Regions from separate parts of the Salicibibacter cibi genome, predicted to be linked through region 1. Evidence: riboswitches for the same ligand, from Rfam matches in the RefSeq annotation. Region 1 holds a riboswitch; each other region holds the start of a gene.
What was found. Region 1 has a riboswitch for S-adenosylmethionine ahead of HUG20_RS16520 (methionine ABC transporter ATP-binding protein). Riboswitches for the same ligand answer to the same signal wherever they lie in the genome.
Positions count from the first base shown of each region.

Region 2: another riboswitch for S-adenosylmethionine. It lies ahead of metK (methionine adenosyltransferase); the one in region 1 lies ahead of HUG20_RS16520 (methionine ABC transporter ATP-binding protein).
Region 3: another riboswitch for S-adenosylmethionine. It lies ahead of HUG20_RS03570 (5-methyltetrahydropteroyltriglutamate--homocysteine S-methyltransferase); the one in region 1 lies ahead of HUG20_RS16520 (methionine ABC transporter ATP-binding protein).
Region 4: another riboswitch for S-adenosylmethionine. It lies ahead of HUG20_RS08055 (methionine biosynthesis PLP-dependent protein); the one in region 1 lies ahead of HUG20_RS16520 (methionine ABC transporter ATP-binding protein).

Region 1 is NZ_CP054706.1:3,319,262-3,322,940, reverse strand. It holds gene HUG20_RS16525 (M20/M25/M40 family metallo-hydrolase) at 386-2,038, opposite strand; SAM riboswitch class I at 2,245-2,353, shown strand; gene HUG20_RS16520 (methionine ABC transporter ATP-binding protein) at 2,559-3,581, shown strand; gene HUG20_RS16515 (methionine ABC transporter permease) at 3,574-3,679, shown strand, end outside.
Region 2 is NZ_CP054706.1:3,205,264-3,208,942, forward strand. It holds gene HUG20_RS15905 (aminopeptidase) at 1-911, shown strand, start outside; gene metK (methionine adenosyltransferase) at 966-2,180, opposite strand; SAM riboswitch class I at 2,285-2,392, opposite strand; gene pckA (phosphoenolpyruvate carboxykinase (ATP)) at 2,789-3,679, shown strand, end outside.
Region 3 is NZ_CP054706.1:735,420-739,098, forward strand. It holds gene HUG20_RS03560 (MMPL family transporter) at 1-172, opposite strand, end outside; gene HUG20_RS03565 (LLM class flavin-dependent oxidoreductase) at 476-1,447, shown strand; SAM riboswitch class I at 1,507-1,593, shown strand; gene HUG20_RS03570 (5-methyltetrahydropteroyltriglutamate--homocysteine S-methyltransferase) at 1,664-2,776, shown strand; gene HUG20_RS03575 (PaaI family thioesterase) at 2,874-3,296, shown strand; gene HUG20_RS03580 (amidase family protein) at 3,303-3,679, opposite strand, start outside.
Region 4 is NZ_CP054706.1:1,562,510-1,566,188, reverse strand. It holds gene HUG20_RS08060 (bifunctional homocysteine S-methyltransferase/methylenetetrahydrofolate reductase) at 1-650, opposite strand, end outside; gene HUG20_RS08055 (methionine biosynthesis PLP-dependent protein) at 681-1,802, opposite strand; SAM riboswitch class I at 1,912-2,016, opposite strand; gene HUG20_RS08050 (transposase) at 2,304-3,599, opposite strand.

The sequences.
Region 1 (3,679 bases):
AAGGGTAGCAAGAAAAAAACTTACCGTCACATAAAAGATCAATCGACTCAAGTTGATCAGTGCTTTATCAAGCTCATTCTCCCGATAGCAGTTGGGACAAATGAGCTCGGTGTCTTTTAATCGTTTCTTGGCGCGTGTTCGGTACGGTATTTTTTTCTTGGTAGGTAAGAAAGTATAAATCAACTTTCTTACCTACATAGGGATTGCTGAATAGCGGAAAGCGAAGCCATGGAAGCGGCATCCCGGCTTCAGCTGATAGCTGCAAGTTGTTCAGCATTCCCTACATAAGTTGGGCGAAGGCTTTTCGCGATAAAAGCTTGGCGAAAAGCCAAGTTTTCTAACAATAATTACAATTTAAACCCGCCAACATGATCGCCTCCATGGTTCAGGATGAGTTGCCAAATGCCCGTGCGGTCACGTCTCGAATCAACCCCGGTAAAACCCGGAAACTAAATGGTTTATACAACCGTTCGCTCCATTGATGAGCGTCTTTGCCATATACCCCCATGTTGAGGGCGGGGATGCTCAGTTTGCGTATCTCGGAAAGGGGCACCTCGTAATCTTTGCCCCATCTGGGAAAGTTATCAATAAGCGCTGCCAGTTCGTCATCGCTTTCTTGGATTGCAAGATAACTGCTATCGGATATAAAAGGAAAAAAACGGCGGATGCGATAGGTTTCACCGCTTATCTTTTCAGATGCGGCAAGCGCTTCGTCAAGTGTTTTTAATAAGTGGTCATGGTCTTTCGCCCCTTCCTGCAAGTGATTATGGGGTAGGAACGGAGGAGCGTAAAAAAGAACGACTCTCGGTTTGCGGGCAGGATCCAACATTTGCATGGCTTCCACGATTTTGAAAAAACGTTCGCGGATGTCGAGGTGCCGAAAGGTGTGTGCGGTTTGTTCGATCGTATCGGCAACGGGAGCGTTCAATGCTTCCAATTCCTTTTTGAAAGCTTCAAACGTAGTGACTTCGACGGACCAATCGAGGTTTTTCGGATCCCTGCCCATTTGTTTTGTAAAAGCTTGATAGCGGCTTTCGTATTCTTTTGACACTTCTTCTGCCGATCTTCGCGCGATTTCCAACAACCGTGTCGTTGCTTCGTGTACAGTACGTTCATATAAACAAAAATTAAAATAGATGTAAGCGCTCGTTGCTGTTTGCACGTCATACGTTTGCTTGTTATCCCGTTGATATAAGCATGTCGGCGGCAAAATGAATTCCTCTTTCATTTGTTCGGCGATCTCAACATTGTTATGAAGTTCCAAGTTTAATTTGGAGGCTATCGATGTTGGATTCACCGTCGTCATCGTGTCGCCGACATGGCTTTCTTTTCCGGCTACATAAAAACACGGCAAAACTTTCCCGCATGTGCCCGTGTACATATAGCGCGTGCTGTCCCCTTCATATTGCGGAGAAATATAATCATTGTTGATGGCCGCCTTGTAGTGGATCCTCCATTCGTTTCGGAGATATTGCAACTCTGTGATTGCAGCCTTCATCCCTGCGTGTTCGCTTTCTTCGTCAGCGGTGATGAGCAGGAGGATATTGCCTGTCGGCCGTTCGTGTTCCGCGAATCGGAGCAGGTTCACGAGGTGAACCGCAATGCCGCTTTTCATATCCGCTGATCCGCGAGCGAACAACCAATCGCCGGTTGCAGCATCTTCCCTGATTTCTGTATTTGTCACATCATCGGAAAAATAGGCGAGCAACGCCTCCGGATCGAAAGCATGCGCACTCAGTGTCCCATAATCTTCAATGCCCACGGTGTCATAATGGGCATGAAAAAGGATCGTTTCTTTTGCGTTCGCCTTTCCCGGTAAAAAAGCAAACACATTCTTGCGCTTGTCATTTGGGATCGTCTGTAACCATATGTGCTCGGGATGTTTTTGGAAATATGGGAAGGAACGAATAAGCTTATGTAGATAATCGGATATTTCAATTTCGCCCGCGCTCCCGTTCGTGCTATCGAGAGCAACGAGCTTCATCGTTAACCATTCCGCCTGCTCTGCTTCACACAGCGTTGCCAACTGCTCATACATGATAGGAAAACTCCTCTCGGTGACATAGCTACATATATCTATTGTAACGCGCCAAACTTGACTATTGCTATATTGGGATTCGGAAACGAGACCATAAGATGCCCGAAACCGGTCCATGCCGCATGACAACAACGCATGCCCGATGAATCGTATACGTTGACAGCATAGGGGGCCGGTGCTAAAATAAACGCATTCATAGAATACTATTCTTATCTGGAGCGGTGGAGGGACTGGCCCGATGAAGCCCGGCAACCGGTAATGGCGAATTACAAAGGTGCCAATTCCTGCAAGGTGTTCATCCTTGGAAGATGAGACAGAAATGATGCGTAACCTTTCTGCTCATCGTAGGGCTAAAGGGTTATTTTTTTGGTAGGAAAGAAAGTATAAATCAACTTTCTTTCCTACATAAGTGCAACTAGGGCTTTTCGCCATAAAAGCTTGGCGAAAAGCCAAGTTTTCTAAACGAAAAAACACTGAGCCTATCAGGATAGTAGGAATAAAAAGAAAGGAGGTCCATCCACTGATACATCTGAATAACATCTCGAAAACGTTTCAATTAAAAGGACAATCCATCGAAGCGGTAAAAGAGATTAATTTAGATATTGAAAAGGGAGAGATTTTCGGAATTGTCGGTTACAGCGGTGCGGGGAAAAGCACGCTCGTACGTCTCCTTAATCGATTGGAAACGCCCACGACCGGCACATTAAAAATTGCAGATCGTGACATTTTGGATCTATCCAATCGAGACTTAAGGGGCGCAAGGCAAGAAATCAGCATGATCTTTCAACATTTTAACCTCCTATGGTCGCGAACCGTTCGGGAAAACATTGCTTTCCCCCTTGAAGTTGCCGGTATTGCAAAAGCAAAACGTAACGAGCGTGTGGAAGAGTTGATCGAACTCGTTGGTTTGAAAGGGCGGGAAGCGTCTTATCCATCGCAACTGAGCGGCGGGCAGAAGCAACGGGTCGGCATTGCCCGGGCGCTTGCCAATGAACCGAAAGTGCTCTTGTGTGATGAGGCGACCTCCGCGCTTGACCCGCGAACGACTGGCGCGATTCTTGATTTGCTCCACGATATCAACCAAAAATTAGGGCTCACGATTGTCATCATTACCCACGAAATGCAAGTGGTGCAAAAAATTTGTTCGCGTGTTGCCGTGATGGAAGATGGCAAAATTGTTGAGTTGGGAAATGTGTTGGATGTCTTTAGAGATCCTCAACAAGAGATTACGAAAACATTCGTCAAGCAAGTCACCGACCCGGAAGATTCCAATGAAGCCATTGAAGAGCAGCTCAAGCGAGAAAAGGGGACCGTCATTCGCTTAACGTTTGTCGGGGATGACGCGGAAAAACCGGTCGTATCCGAATTAATCCGTTCGTTTGGCGTAACGGTGAATATTTTACAAGGAAATATTGCCAAAACGCAGCACGGGAGCTATGGCAGTTTATACGTTTCCATCGAAGGGGATGGAGCGCAATTAAAAGAAGCCATTCAATTTCTTTACGGCCACCGGGTGGAAGCAGAGGTGATTGCCGATGCTTGATGAAATCGATCGGGAAAACATGCTAGAAAACGTTGATTGGGGAAACATGCTGGAAGCCACGTGGGAGACCCTCTATATGAGTGGGGTCGCGATCTTGT
Region 2 (3,679 bases), 110 kb from region 1:
TGCTGAAAGGCATCGACCCGGAAAAAGTCTCCACTGCCAACAAAACGAGCGGGAAAGCGATGGAAGGCTTTCGAGGCTACATTCAATCGGACAAAGTGAGCTGGTCCATCGTTGCAGTACCTTCCGTGAAATGGGCAGAGAGAGTCTTTCCGGAAGCCGAGGGAGAAGAAGCCGTTTCTAAATTATGGAATGCAATCTTTGACGCAACTCGCGTAAACGAACCCGACGCTGTTACCGCTTGGCAGGAGCACTTGAAAACGTTGGACGAAAAAATGGAAGCCCTAAACAGCAAACATTTTCATGCTTTGCACTATACAGCAGAAGGAACCGATCTGACGATTGAGCTTCCTGAAACGCACCTTTGGGCATCCGGAGGAAGCGTCAGCAAAGCAGGCGTAAATTTCGTTGCCAACATCCCGACCGAGGAAGTTTTTACTGCCGCTAAGAAAAAAGGTGTAAACGGAAAAGTTTCCAGTAAAAAACCACTCAACTATGGCGGAACCTTGATCAGCGACTTTACATTAACGTTTGAAAACGGGAAAGTGGTTGATTTTCAAGCAGAAGAAGGCGAAGAAACATTGCAACGATTGCTGAAAGGAGATGATGGCGCTTCTTATATCGGAGAAGTTGCCCTCGTTCCACACCGTTCCCCCATTTCAGACACAAATATTATTTTCTTCAACACGCTATTCGACGAAAATGCCTCCAATCACCTCGCTTTAGGGAGTGCCTACGCATTCAACATTGAAGGCGGCAAGGACATGGAAAAAGAAGAATTGGAGGAAAAAGGCCTCAATACAAGCATCACCCATGTTGATTTCATGGTCGGAGATGCGGATATGGACATCGATGGCATTCATAAAGACGGCACACGAGAGCCCGTTTTCCGAAACGGGGACTGGGCCTTTTAAGATTCCATTAAAAAACACCGTTGGAACATCCGGTTCTCAACGGTGTTTTTTCGCTTATTTCGCTTCCGCTACAAAAGCATCTTCTTTAAGCAACGTGGCTTTATCCGTACGTTCCCAAGGGAGATCAATATCCGTTCGCCCAAAATGACCATAAACAGCGGTCTGGCCATAAATCGGGCGCCGCAACCCTAGCATATGAATAATGCCGGCCGGTCGCAGATCAAAATGTTTCTCCACGAGTTGCAAAAGAAGGCTCTCCTTTACCTTACCTGTTCCAAACGTATCAATAGAAATGGAAACCGGGCGGGCAACGCCGATTGCGTAAGCAATTTGCACTTCACATTTTTTTGCAAGTTCTGCGGCAACAATGTTTTTCGCAACATACCTGGCAGCATAGGAAGCAGAGCGATCCACTTTTGTCGCGTCTTTCCCGGAAAAAGCACCTCCGCCATGACGCGCAATGCCGCCATACGTATCCACGATGATTTTCCGTCCTGTCAGCCCTGCATCTCCCTGCGGGCCGCCAATCACAAATCGACCGGTCGGGTTAATAAAAATATTGGTTTCTTCGTCGATTAAATGCTCCGAAACCTCTTCCAAGATAACGTGAGCCATTATTTCTTTTTCAAGCCTGGCCATGGCCACTTCCGATTGATGCTGTGCGGAAATAACGATCGTATCTACACGCAGCGGCCGGTTCTCTTTATCGTATTCAATCGTTACCTGCGTCTTTCCATCCGGACGCAAAAAAGGAATCGTTCCATCTTTTCGCACTTTTGACAGACGTCGTGCCAATTGGTGCGCCAAAAAAATCGGCAACGGCATATACTCTTCGGTTTCATCATCAGCATAACCAAACATTAACCCTTGGTCTCCGGCACCGATTGCCTCAATTTCTTCCTCGGACATTTTGCCTTCCCGCGATTCCAAAGCAGTGTTAACCCCTTGGGCAATGTCGGGAGATTGTTCATCAATTGCGGTCATCACCGCGCACGTGTCGGCATCAAGTCCGAATTTTGCACGTGTATAACCGATATCTTTCAACGTCTCCCTGGCGACTTTGGAGATATCGACATATGTCGTCGTCGTAATCTCTCCTGTCACCAGAATCATCCCCGTATTTGCCACCGTTTCACAAGCAACGCGGGCATTTGGATCTTTTTTTAATATTTCATCCAGAATTCGATCGGAAATCTGGTCACAAATTTTATCCGGATGGCCTTCCGTGACTGATTCAGACGTAAAGAGTCTGCGTCCATTCGCTTCCATCGTCCTCCTCCTTCGATGATCCGTTCTATATGTGTGGTGAATTGAGAATTAAAAAAAACCCTGATTTCCCGAGGGAAAAGGGTTATCGTTCTTACCTTTTTCGCCTCTTATCTTGCAAAGCATCTGCCACTTTGCCAGGTTGGCACCTTTCCCCCGTGGGGATGGTTGCCGGGCTTCCAAGGGCCTGTCCCTCCGCCTACTCTTGATAAGAGCGTACTTTAATACCTGTCGCATCAAAGTCGCAATCGTTATTTCCATATGATTTTAACACAGTTATGTCGAGAAAAAAAGATACAAGGCGTTCATACACAAGGAAACAATCGCTGATAATAGAACGCAAAACGGCTTTCAGTGATCTGTCATCGGTGCGATCTCCCAAAATAGAAGGTAAGAATCCGATCCATGCCGAATGACACCAATACACTCTAAAGGGCCAACGGCTCAAGACGGATTCAATCGCTTGATATCCGAAGTTCCAATCATTTCATTAACAGACACAAATTTTTTACACGAAAATAGTATAGACTATATGATAAAATGTGTTATACTAATTGCATCTAATCATCATTACATGCCCTCAGCTTAGCACAGAAAGGATTTTGTCGATTATGAGTACCGTTTCATTTGCATCAGCCTTGGACCATCTTTTAAATCAAAGACAGGCCGAATTCGATCTTCCCGAGCCTAGGTTAGTGGAAAGGGCACTCGCGCGTGATGAGGGCATTCTCACGAAAGCCGGTGCTTTCGCGGCGACGACGGGGACATATACCGGCCGCTCTCCTAAAGATAAATTTATTGTCGATGAACCATCTACCCGCGAGGACATCGACTGGGGACCGGTAAATGCGCCGATTGATCGTGAAGTGTTTTCTGCGCTTTATCGCAAAGTGCTTCATTATCTTGGACAACAAGAAGCGATTTTTGTCACCCACGGCTATGCCGGAAAAGATCAAAGTTATCGTTTGCCGCTCAAAGTGGTTAATGAATATGCGTGGCACAATTTATTTGCCCGCCAGTTATTTGTCCGCCCGAACATCGGTGAAGATCCAGCTGCAGAAGATGGCTTCACCATCGTTTCCGCCCCCAGATTCAAAGCGGATCCAAAAGTGGATGGAACTCGGTCGGAAGCATTCGTCCTTATTTCTTTTGAAGAAAAAGTGATCCTCATCGGTGGTACGGAATATGCCGGTGAAATGAAAAAATCGATTTTTTCCGTGATGAACTATCTTTTGCCGGCACGGGAAGTTATGCCGATGCATTGCTCGGCGAATACCGGAAAAGAAGGGGATGTCGCCCTCTTTTTTGGATTATCGGGAACAGGAAAAACAACGCTTTCCGCTGATCCCAATCGCTTTCTCATCGGAGACGACGAACACGGCTGGTCCGAAAACGGTATTTTTAACATTGAAGGGGGCTGTTATGCAAAGTGCATCCAGCTCTCCGAGGAAAAAGAACCGGATATCTACCATGCCATTCGCTTTGGAGCGGTCTTAGAAAAC
Region 3 (3,679 bases), 1.2 Mb from region 1:
CAACCATATTTTCAAATTGTTGCGTGGGGTATTCACTCGGGATCTCAATTTGCCCTTCTTTACTGACGATTTGATTTAAATCGGGTGAAAAAAAGAGCAATACAAACGTAGCCACGATCCATAGGATTGGATAAAAAATGATTCTTTTTTTACCGCTGATGACTTTGATCATCGTGAGCACCTCTTTGCTAATCGGAATGTTCGTTTAAAATAACATCTCATTTTATTATATAACAGATGTTGAACGATCAAAGTCTCAATGTTTTATTGGTTATTAATTTTCATTCAAACAAGTAATGCTAAGCTCGGACAAATTCCTTGGCTGCTCCCAAATGTTTTAGATTGCCTTACGTGCCCCTTTGACGTGTAAGCATTGGGAAACATGGACAGCTTCAACATATGATAAAATAAAAGTTCAAGCGGAACGGCCATCACCAAGACAAGCAATGGCCATGTAAGGGAGTAAGAATCAACGATGAAGCTAGGAATTTTGGAACAAATGGCTACCCCTAAGGGAAAGACAGCAGAAGATACCGTCGAGGAAACGCTTGATTTGGCACAACATGCAGAGGCAATCGGTTATCAACGTTTTTGGTTTGCCGAGCACCACGCGACGAAAGGGATGACGTCGAGTGCCCCGGAAATCATGATGGCGGCTGTGGCGAGCCGAACAACTCGGTTACACGTGGGAAGTGGCGGCATCTTGCTCCCGCAATACAGCGTCTATAAAGTCGCTGCCCAACTTCTGCAATTACAGGCGCTTTTCCCCGGGAGGATTGAAGCGGGCGTGGGACGGTCACCCGGAGGGGCAGAAAGGGTTCGATCTGCGTTGGCGGATGGGAAAGAAAATCAGTTAAATGATTATCCGGAAAAATTGGAAGCCCTCGCTAGCTATGTTCGTGGCCAATCACCTAAGGGCGTACGAGCAACACCGAGAACGAATGCAGCCCCACCAGTTTACTCTTTGGGCCTCGGGGAAAATAGTGCCGAAATCGCCGCCCGCCTCGGCGTGGGTTATGTATACGGGCATTTTATCGCACCTACTCGTGGAGAAGCAGCTCATGAGGTTTACCGGCAACAATTCACACCAGGCAGCTTAAGCGTCCCCCACGCATTAACCGCTGTTTTCGTCATTTGCGGGGAATCAGACGCGCACGCGGAAGAACTGGCAATGAGTCAGGATATGTGGCTGTTACGAACGGAAAAGGGGCTAGATAGCCGCGTGCCGAGCGTAGAAGAGGCGAAAGCGGCAAAAAAGACCGAAAGGGATCAACAAAAAATAAAGGAAAATCGCAGAAGAATGATTATCGGCGGTCCAGACACGGTACGAGAACAATTAAGCTATTTTTCGGAGCGCTATCACAATGATGAATGGCTGATTCTAACGAATATCCACGATTTCCAAGAGAAACGCCGGTCATTCGAACGAATCATCTCTCTTTTTTGACCTTTGCATATAACATAGAATCCTGATATACTATTATTCAGAGTTAAATAATTGGTTTTTTCTTATAAAGAGAAGCAGAGGGACTGGCCCAACGACGCTTCAGCAACCCCATCAGGTGGAAGGTGCTAATGCCAGGAAGATAAGAGGATCTCGAACACACCCCTCTTTTCTTCGGAAGAGAGGGTTTATTTTTTAGCAAAAGGAGTTTTGGGGAAGATGGCAGAAATTACAGCAAAGCATGCGCCATACCGTGCAGATCATGTCGGGAGCATTTTGCGCACGGAGCGCTTGAAAAAGGCACGTGAAGATCGTGTCAACGATGCAATTACGGCTGAACAATTGCGCCAGGTTGAGGACGAAGAAATTCGCGCGATTGTGGAAAAACAAAAAGAAGCGGGGCTTACGGCTATTACGGATGGGGAATTTCGCCGTGCATGGTGGCATCTGGATTTCTTGGAAGGCCTTGATGGGGTAGAAGGATATGAACCGGAACATGGCTATGCATTTAAAGGCGTGGAAACGAAGCCTTGGCTCGTACGGATTATTGGGCAATTGGATTTTCCGGAAGACCATCCTTTTCTCGATCATTTTCGCTACTTAAAAAGCATCGTCGGCGAAGGTCACGTGGCCAAGCAAACGATTCCGAGTCCAAGTATGCTTTACGCGGATCATCATTTTGTATCCGGTGTTTATGAGGATCGGGAACGTTTTCGCAAAGATCTTGCTGCAGCATACAAAAAAGCTGTTCATGCTTTCTACGATGCCGGGTGCCGTTACTTGCAATTCGATGATGTTGGATGGGCAATTCTTATTCCGACTGAAGACGATACGGAAGAGCAAAAACAAGACAAACGAAACAAGCAACAGTGGTATAAAGATATCATCAATGAGGCACTTTCGGATCGGCCGGATGATTTAACAGTGACGATGCATATTTGCCGTGGCAATTTCCGGTCCACTTGGTCCATGAGTGGGGGTTATGATCCGGTTGCAAAGACGGTATTCCAGGAAGTTGAAGTGGACGGGCTTTTTCTGGAGTACGATGACGAGCGTTCCGGCACGTTTGAATCCCTGCAGTATGTGAACCGCGATGATTTAAAAATTGTGCTTGGCATCGTAACATCAAAAACGGGTGAACTTGAAGATAAAGAAGCGTTGAAAAGTCGTATTCGTGAAGCTGAAAAGTATGTACCGCTTGAACAGTTGGCGATCAGTCCCCAATGTGGTTTTGCTTCCACGGAAGAAGGCAACATTTTATCGGAAGAAGCACAATGGGCAAAACTGCGCCATATTAAAGAAGTCGCAGATGAGGTTTGGGGAGAAAACTAAAAGATGGACGAGCAGGGCTGATCTTCCAAAGGAGGATCAGTTCTTCTTTTCACTCTTGTGATAAAATGAATGAATACTTATTCAGGAGATGATCGTCATGGAACAGCCTATTAAAAATGTAGAAGAACAATTGCAAAAAAACGCCGAAGGCACGTTGATTGATGTACTTGACATTACTTTTGTGGAGGCAAATCAAGATCGACTCGTGCTCCGGATGCCGGTGCAACCGAAAACGCATCAGCCTGCCGGTATTCTTCATGGCGGCGCCTCGGTCGTCCTGGCGGAAACGGCAGCGTCAGTAGGAACAGCGCTAAATATCGACCAGGAAACAAAAGTCCCGGTTGGCCTCGAGATTAATGCGAACCACGTACGCAGTAAACAGGATGGTGAAGTGACGGCTACGGCCACCCCTTTCCATAAAGGACGGACAACGATGATCTGGGAGATCAAAATTGTCGACGAAGACGAGAAACTCATCTGTGTGTCACGCTGCACAATGGCTGTGCTGGATAGAAAATAAATAATGTCACTGCGTTATGCCAGGTTTTTTTCTATGCATCGTCGCCTGTTCATAAGCAAAAGCAATCTGAAATAATGTTTCTTCTGAAAACGCCTGTCCTGTGAACGTAATCCCGAATGGCCGCCCATTTTCATGGTAGCCGGCAGGAACGGCGATTGATGGCAATCCGGCGCGGGCAGCAACATCATAACTACTACTCGAACTTGGAAAAAGGATAGCATCCAAGTTTTGATTGAATAAAACATTTTCCAGGCTTTGCGGATCATCCAAACCTTCGTCGCGGAGTTTCTGAGTGAGGTAGCTAGCATTGGATAAACTATTTTCCACTGCTGTTCGAATTCTTAGGCGATCATAGCCATATTTATGCAAGTAGGCATGATCCT
Region 4 (3,679 bases), 1.8 Mb from region 1:
ACTTCTTCCAATGATGCAATGGTTTGGGCAGGGCCCATCCGGCAATTAATTCCGACAACATCCGCACCTTCATTTAACAAGCGCAAGAGGGCATCATTGATAGGGATCCCCCCGTGCAAAACACCTACATCCCCTAAAGAAACGTTCCCAATCACCGGCATATCCGGCGATAACCGTTTAATGATCCGCACAGCTTGTATGAGTTCGTGTAAATCATAGTACGTTTCCAAAAGAATGGCATCGGGATCCTCAGCCATAAGCGCTTCCGCTTGCGATTGGGTTGCTTCCTTTATGTCTTGATTGGTAAAAGAGCTTGCCCTTCCGTCACGAATCCCGCCAATGGTCCCTGCTACATACACATCTTTTCCGCTCGCCGCTTGTTTTGCCAGTCGCATTCCCTGGGTGTTGATCCGATCCGTTTCCTGCTCCAATCCATAATTCCCCAACTTAAGCTGATTGGCGGCATACGTGTTTGATTGGATAACATTTGCACCCGCTTCAATATATTCTTGATGTGCGGATACAACGATCTCCTCCGCGCGACGATTGGCATCTTCGATCGAACCACTATACCCCCGTTCATACAACAAAGTGCCGATCGCTCCATCTCCGATTAAAATCTCATCTTTCAATTTTTCCAGAAATTTCACCTTTATCCCTCTCCCTCTTTTCCGCCATGGCTATACTTGCGTCTTTCGTTCAGCTTCCTGTAAGGCCCATTCAATATCGGCGATAATATCTTCGTGATTTTCAATGCCGCAAGATAAACGCATTAATTCATTTGTCACGCCGTTTTTAATCCGCACATTTTCAGGAATATCCGCGTGGGTTTGCACACTTGGATACGTCATTAAACTTTCGACGCCTCCCAAACTTTCGGCAAATGTAACGAGCCGTAAATGGCGAAGCAATGGGTCGACGAGCTTCTCATCCTGAACTTTAAACGAAAGCATTCCTCCTTTGCCCGGATAGAGAACTTCCGTGACAAGCGAATGCTTTTTTAACATTTCCCAAACAGCGTGGGCATTTTGTTGATGTTTTTCCATTCTTAACGCCAACGTTTTCATTCCGCGAACGAGCAGCCAGGAGTCAAAAGCTCCAAGTGTCATTCCAATCCCATTTTGAATATTGAAAAGGTGTTCCCCCAACACGTCATCGTCGGTAACAACGAGCCCTGCCACGACATCGTTATGGCCGCCCAAATATTTGGTGGCGCTATGGATCACGATATCCGCGCCAAATTCAATCGGACGTTGCAATAACGGGGTGTAAAACGTGTTGTCAACGATCATAAGTAAATCATGTTCCTTGGCTAGTTGACTGAGTGCATCTAAATCCGCTTCCTGCATTAAAGGATTTGTCGGTGTTTCAATGAATAACGCCTTCGTATTTTTTTCAATTGCTTGCTCAACGGCTTGTAGATCTCTCGGGTCAACATAACGAACGTCTACCCCCCATTGCGGCCAGTATTGGCGAAACAATCGGTATGTACCTCCGTACAAATCCACGGAAGCGATGATTTCGTCTCCTTGAGAGAACAAACTGAGCACAGCTTGAATCGCTGCCATGCCAGAACTACAGGCAAAACCGTGCGTTCCCCCTTCCAATTCGGCGATCGTTTCTTCAAGCACCTCACGCGTTGGGTTACCGGTACGGGCATAATCATAACCGGTTGATTCACCGACACCCGTGTGCTCAAACGCAGTGCTCATGTAAATCGGCGCATTGACGGCACCGGTGCGTTTATCTCTGCGATTGCCGGATTGAACAAGCTTTGTCTCTTTCGTATATGTCCGCTCCATCATTCCTTCTCCTTCCCATGCTACTGAATATGCATGATCTGTAAAAATAAAAAATGCCCTCTTCTTGTGAATCGAATAAGAAGAAAGCACTGCCAGTGATGAATGCATCTTCTTATCGTCCGGAACCACCGTTCCGAAGGAAGTAGCACCTGACTCCGATGAGCTGGTTGCTGAGACATCTTTGGACCTTTCCCTCCGTCTCTCTTGATAAGAAAAAATAATTATTATTTTTGCTGTTCCATTATCCTACAGGAATTTCCGTCATGTTTCAAGAGGGACAGATATAGAGCTTTTTGCGTTGTAACGATTTTTGCGATTTAGGCGTAAAAACGGGACCAGGTTCACTCCTGGTTTTTTGTTGAAAACGCCTTAAAATTTCCTTCCACGAACCAAAATCGCTACTATTCGAATATCATTCGTTTTTATACCTCAAAAAAGACACACGTACCCTGTTATCCACAAAAACTGTTTTAAAATTCGGTTTCCCACATGTGGATGCTTTTAGGAAACCAAGCTTCGCATTTTTTCCGGGCGGCCTTCTTGGATATGGCCTAAAGCCATCGCCAACATCGTGCACAGAGCCAACCTAGTTTTCATTTTCATCTTCTTTTGCCCGCGTGTGGTATGCTGTTCGAAGCCAAAGGAGACGTCAAGCCGGCTGTTCACACGTTCCACGGCCGTTCGTTTCGCGTATGCCTTCGCCCATGTGTAACTGGCTCGATCGATCGGTGTGAAGATCCGGCGGTCCTCCTTGAGCGGAATCCGAATTCCTTGGGCAATCGGACACTCCGCTTGTCCTTCACAGGTGATGCCATATTGTTTGGCCGGACAACGCTTTTTGAGGGTGGCTCGATCTTTCTCAAAGCCCCCATTCGCCATTTCGCGCTCTTTCCCGGTCATCGGGCAGTGACAGTACACGGTGCCTTTATAGTCATGCGTGACATTTTCAATGTCCATCAGTTGGCGCGTGTCCTCGCCATCTTTCCACATGTCCCGGATATCAATGACAGGCTTGGTTTGATGGTCATCCCACAGCCGCTCAAGCATTTTGGTGTCATCGTAACCGCGATCACCGGCGAGTGTTTCTGCTTGTCCCAAAAGCCAAGGGCGTTCTTTTTCAAGCTCATTGATCATATCATGACCGGCGTTAATATCGGGCACCGATGCTTTCGTAACTGAATAAGCCACAGGCAATTCATAGGCCGCGTCGACGATCAGGTGGATTTTATAGCCGAACCATTTGATCACTTTGTTCCAGATCGTCCCGTCTTTGTGTTTCCCCTTATATTCTTTCTTCCCATAATCGGCATCGGTATCACGGCGTCCGTCAGGATCCTCATCCTTATGTTTTCCCTTCGCAAAAGAGTCTACTGCCTTACCATCGATCGCAAGGGCCTTCCCGAAATCAGGGAGGAGCTCGCTCAATTGTTCCACCATCGTTTCAAAAATCGCTTCAACCTTTGATTCGTGCGCCCGCAGCTTTTTTAAAAAGCGCGTATATACATAAGCAGGGGGCACGATCACGGTGAGGCCACACAATTCGCGTAGCTGTCCATTGCGGCTCAATTCCCGACGCAATGATTCAATCGATGTGTGCTCAAAGACAACCCCTGCAAGCATCGTATTCCACATCGCGCGAACAGGGTATTCATTTCGCCCTTTATATCGTTTTTTCTCCAACGTTCGCATCAACGCTTCATCCGGTAAATAATCGAGCACCAAACGTAAGCGTTCCAAATCTCCAAGATCCGCAAGATCTTCCCATGAAAATAAGCTCATTTGTGGTATAATAGCCATAACAGGTGACCCTCCAGGGTAATAGTTGGTTTTTTGTCTATAACTATTCTAACCCACTAGTGGAGCGGTTTCACCTGTTT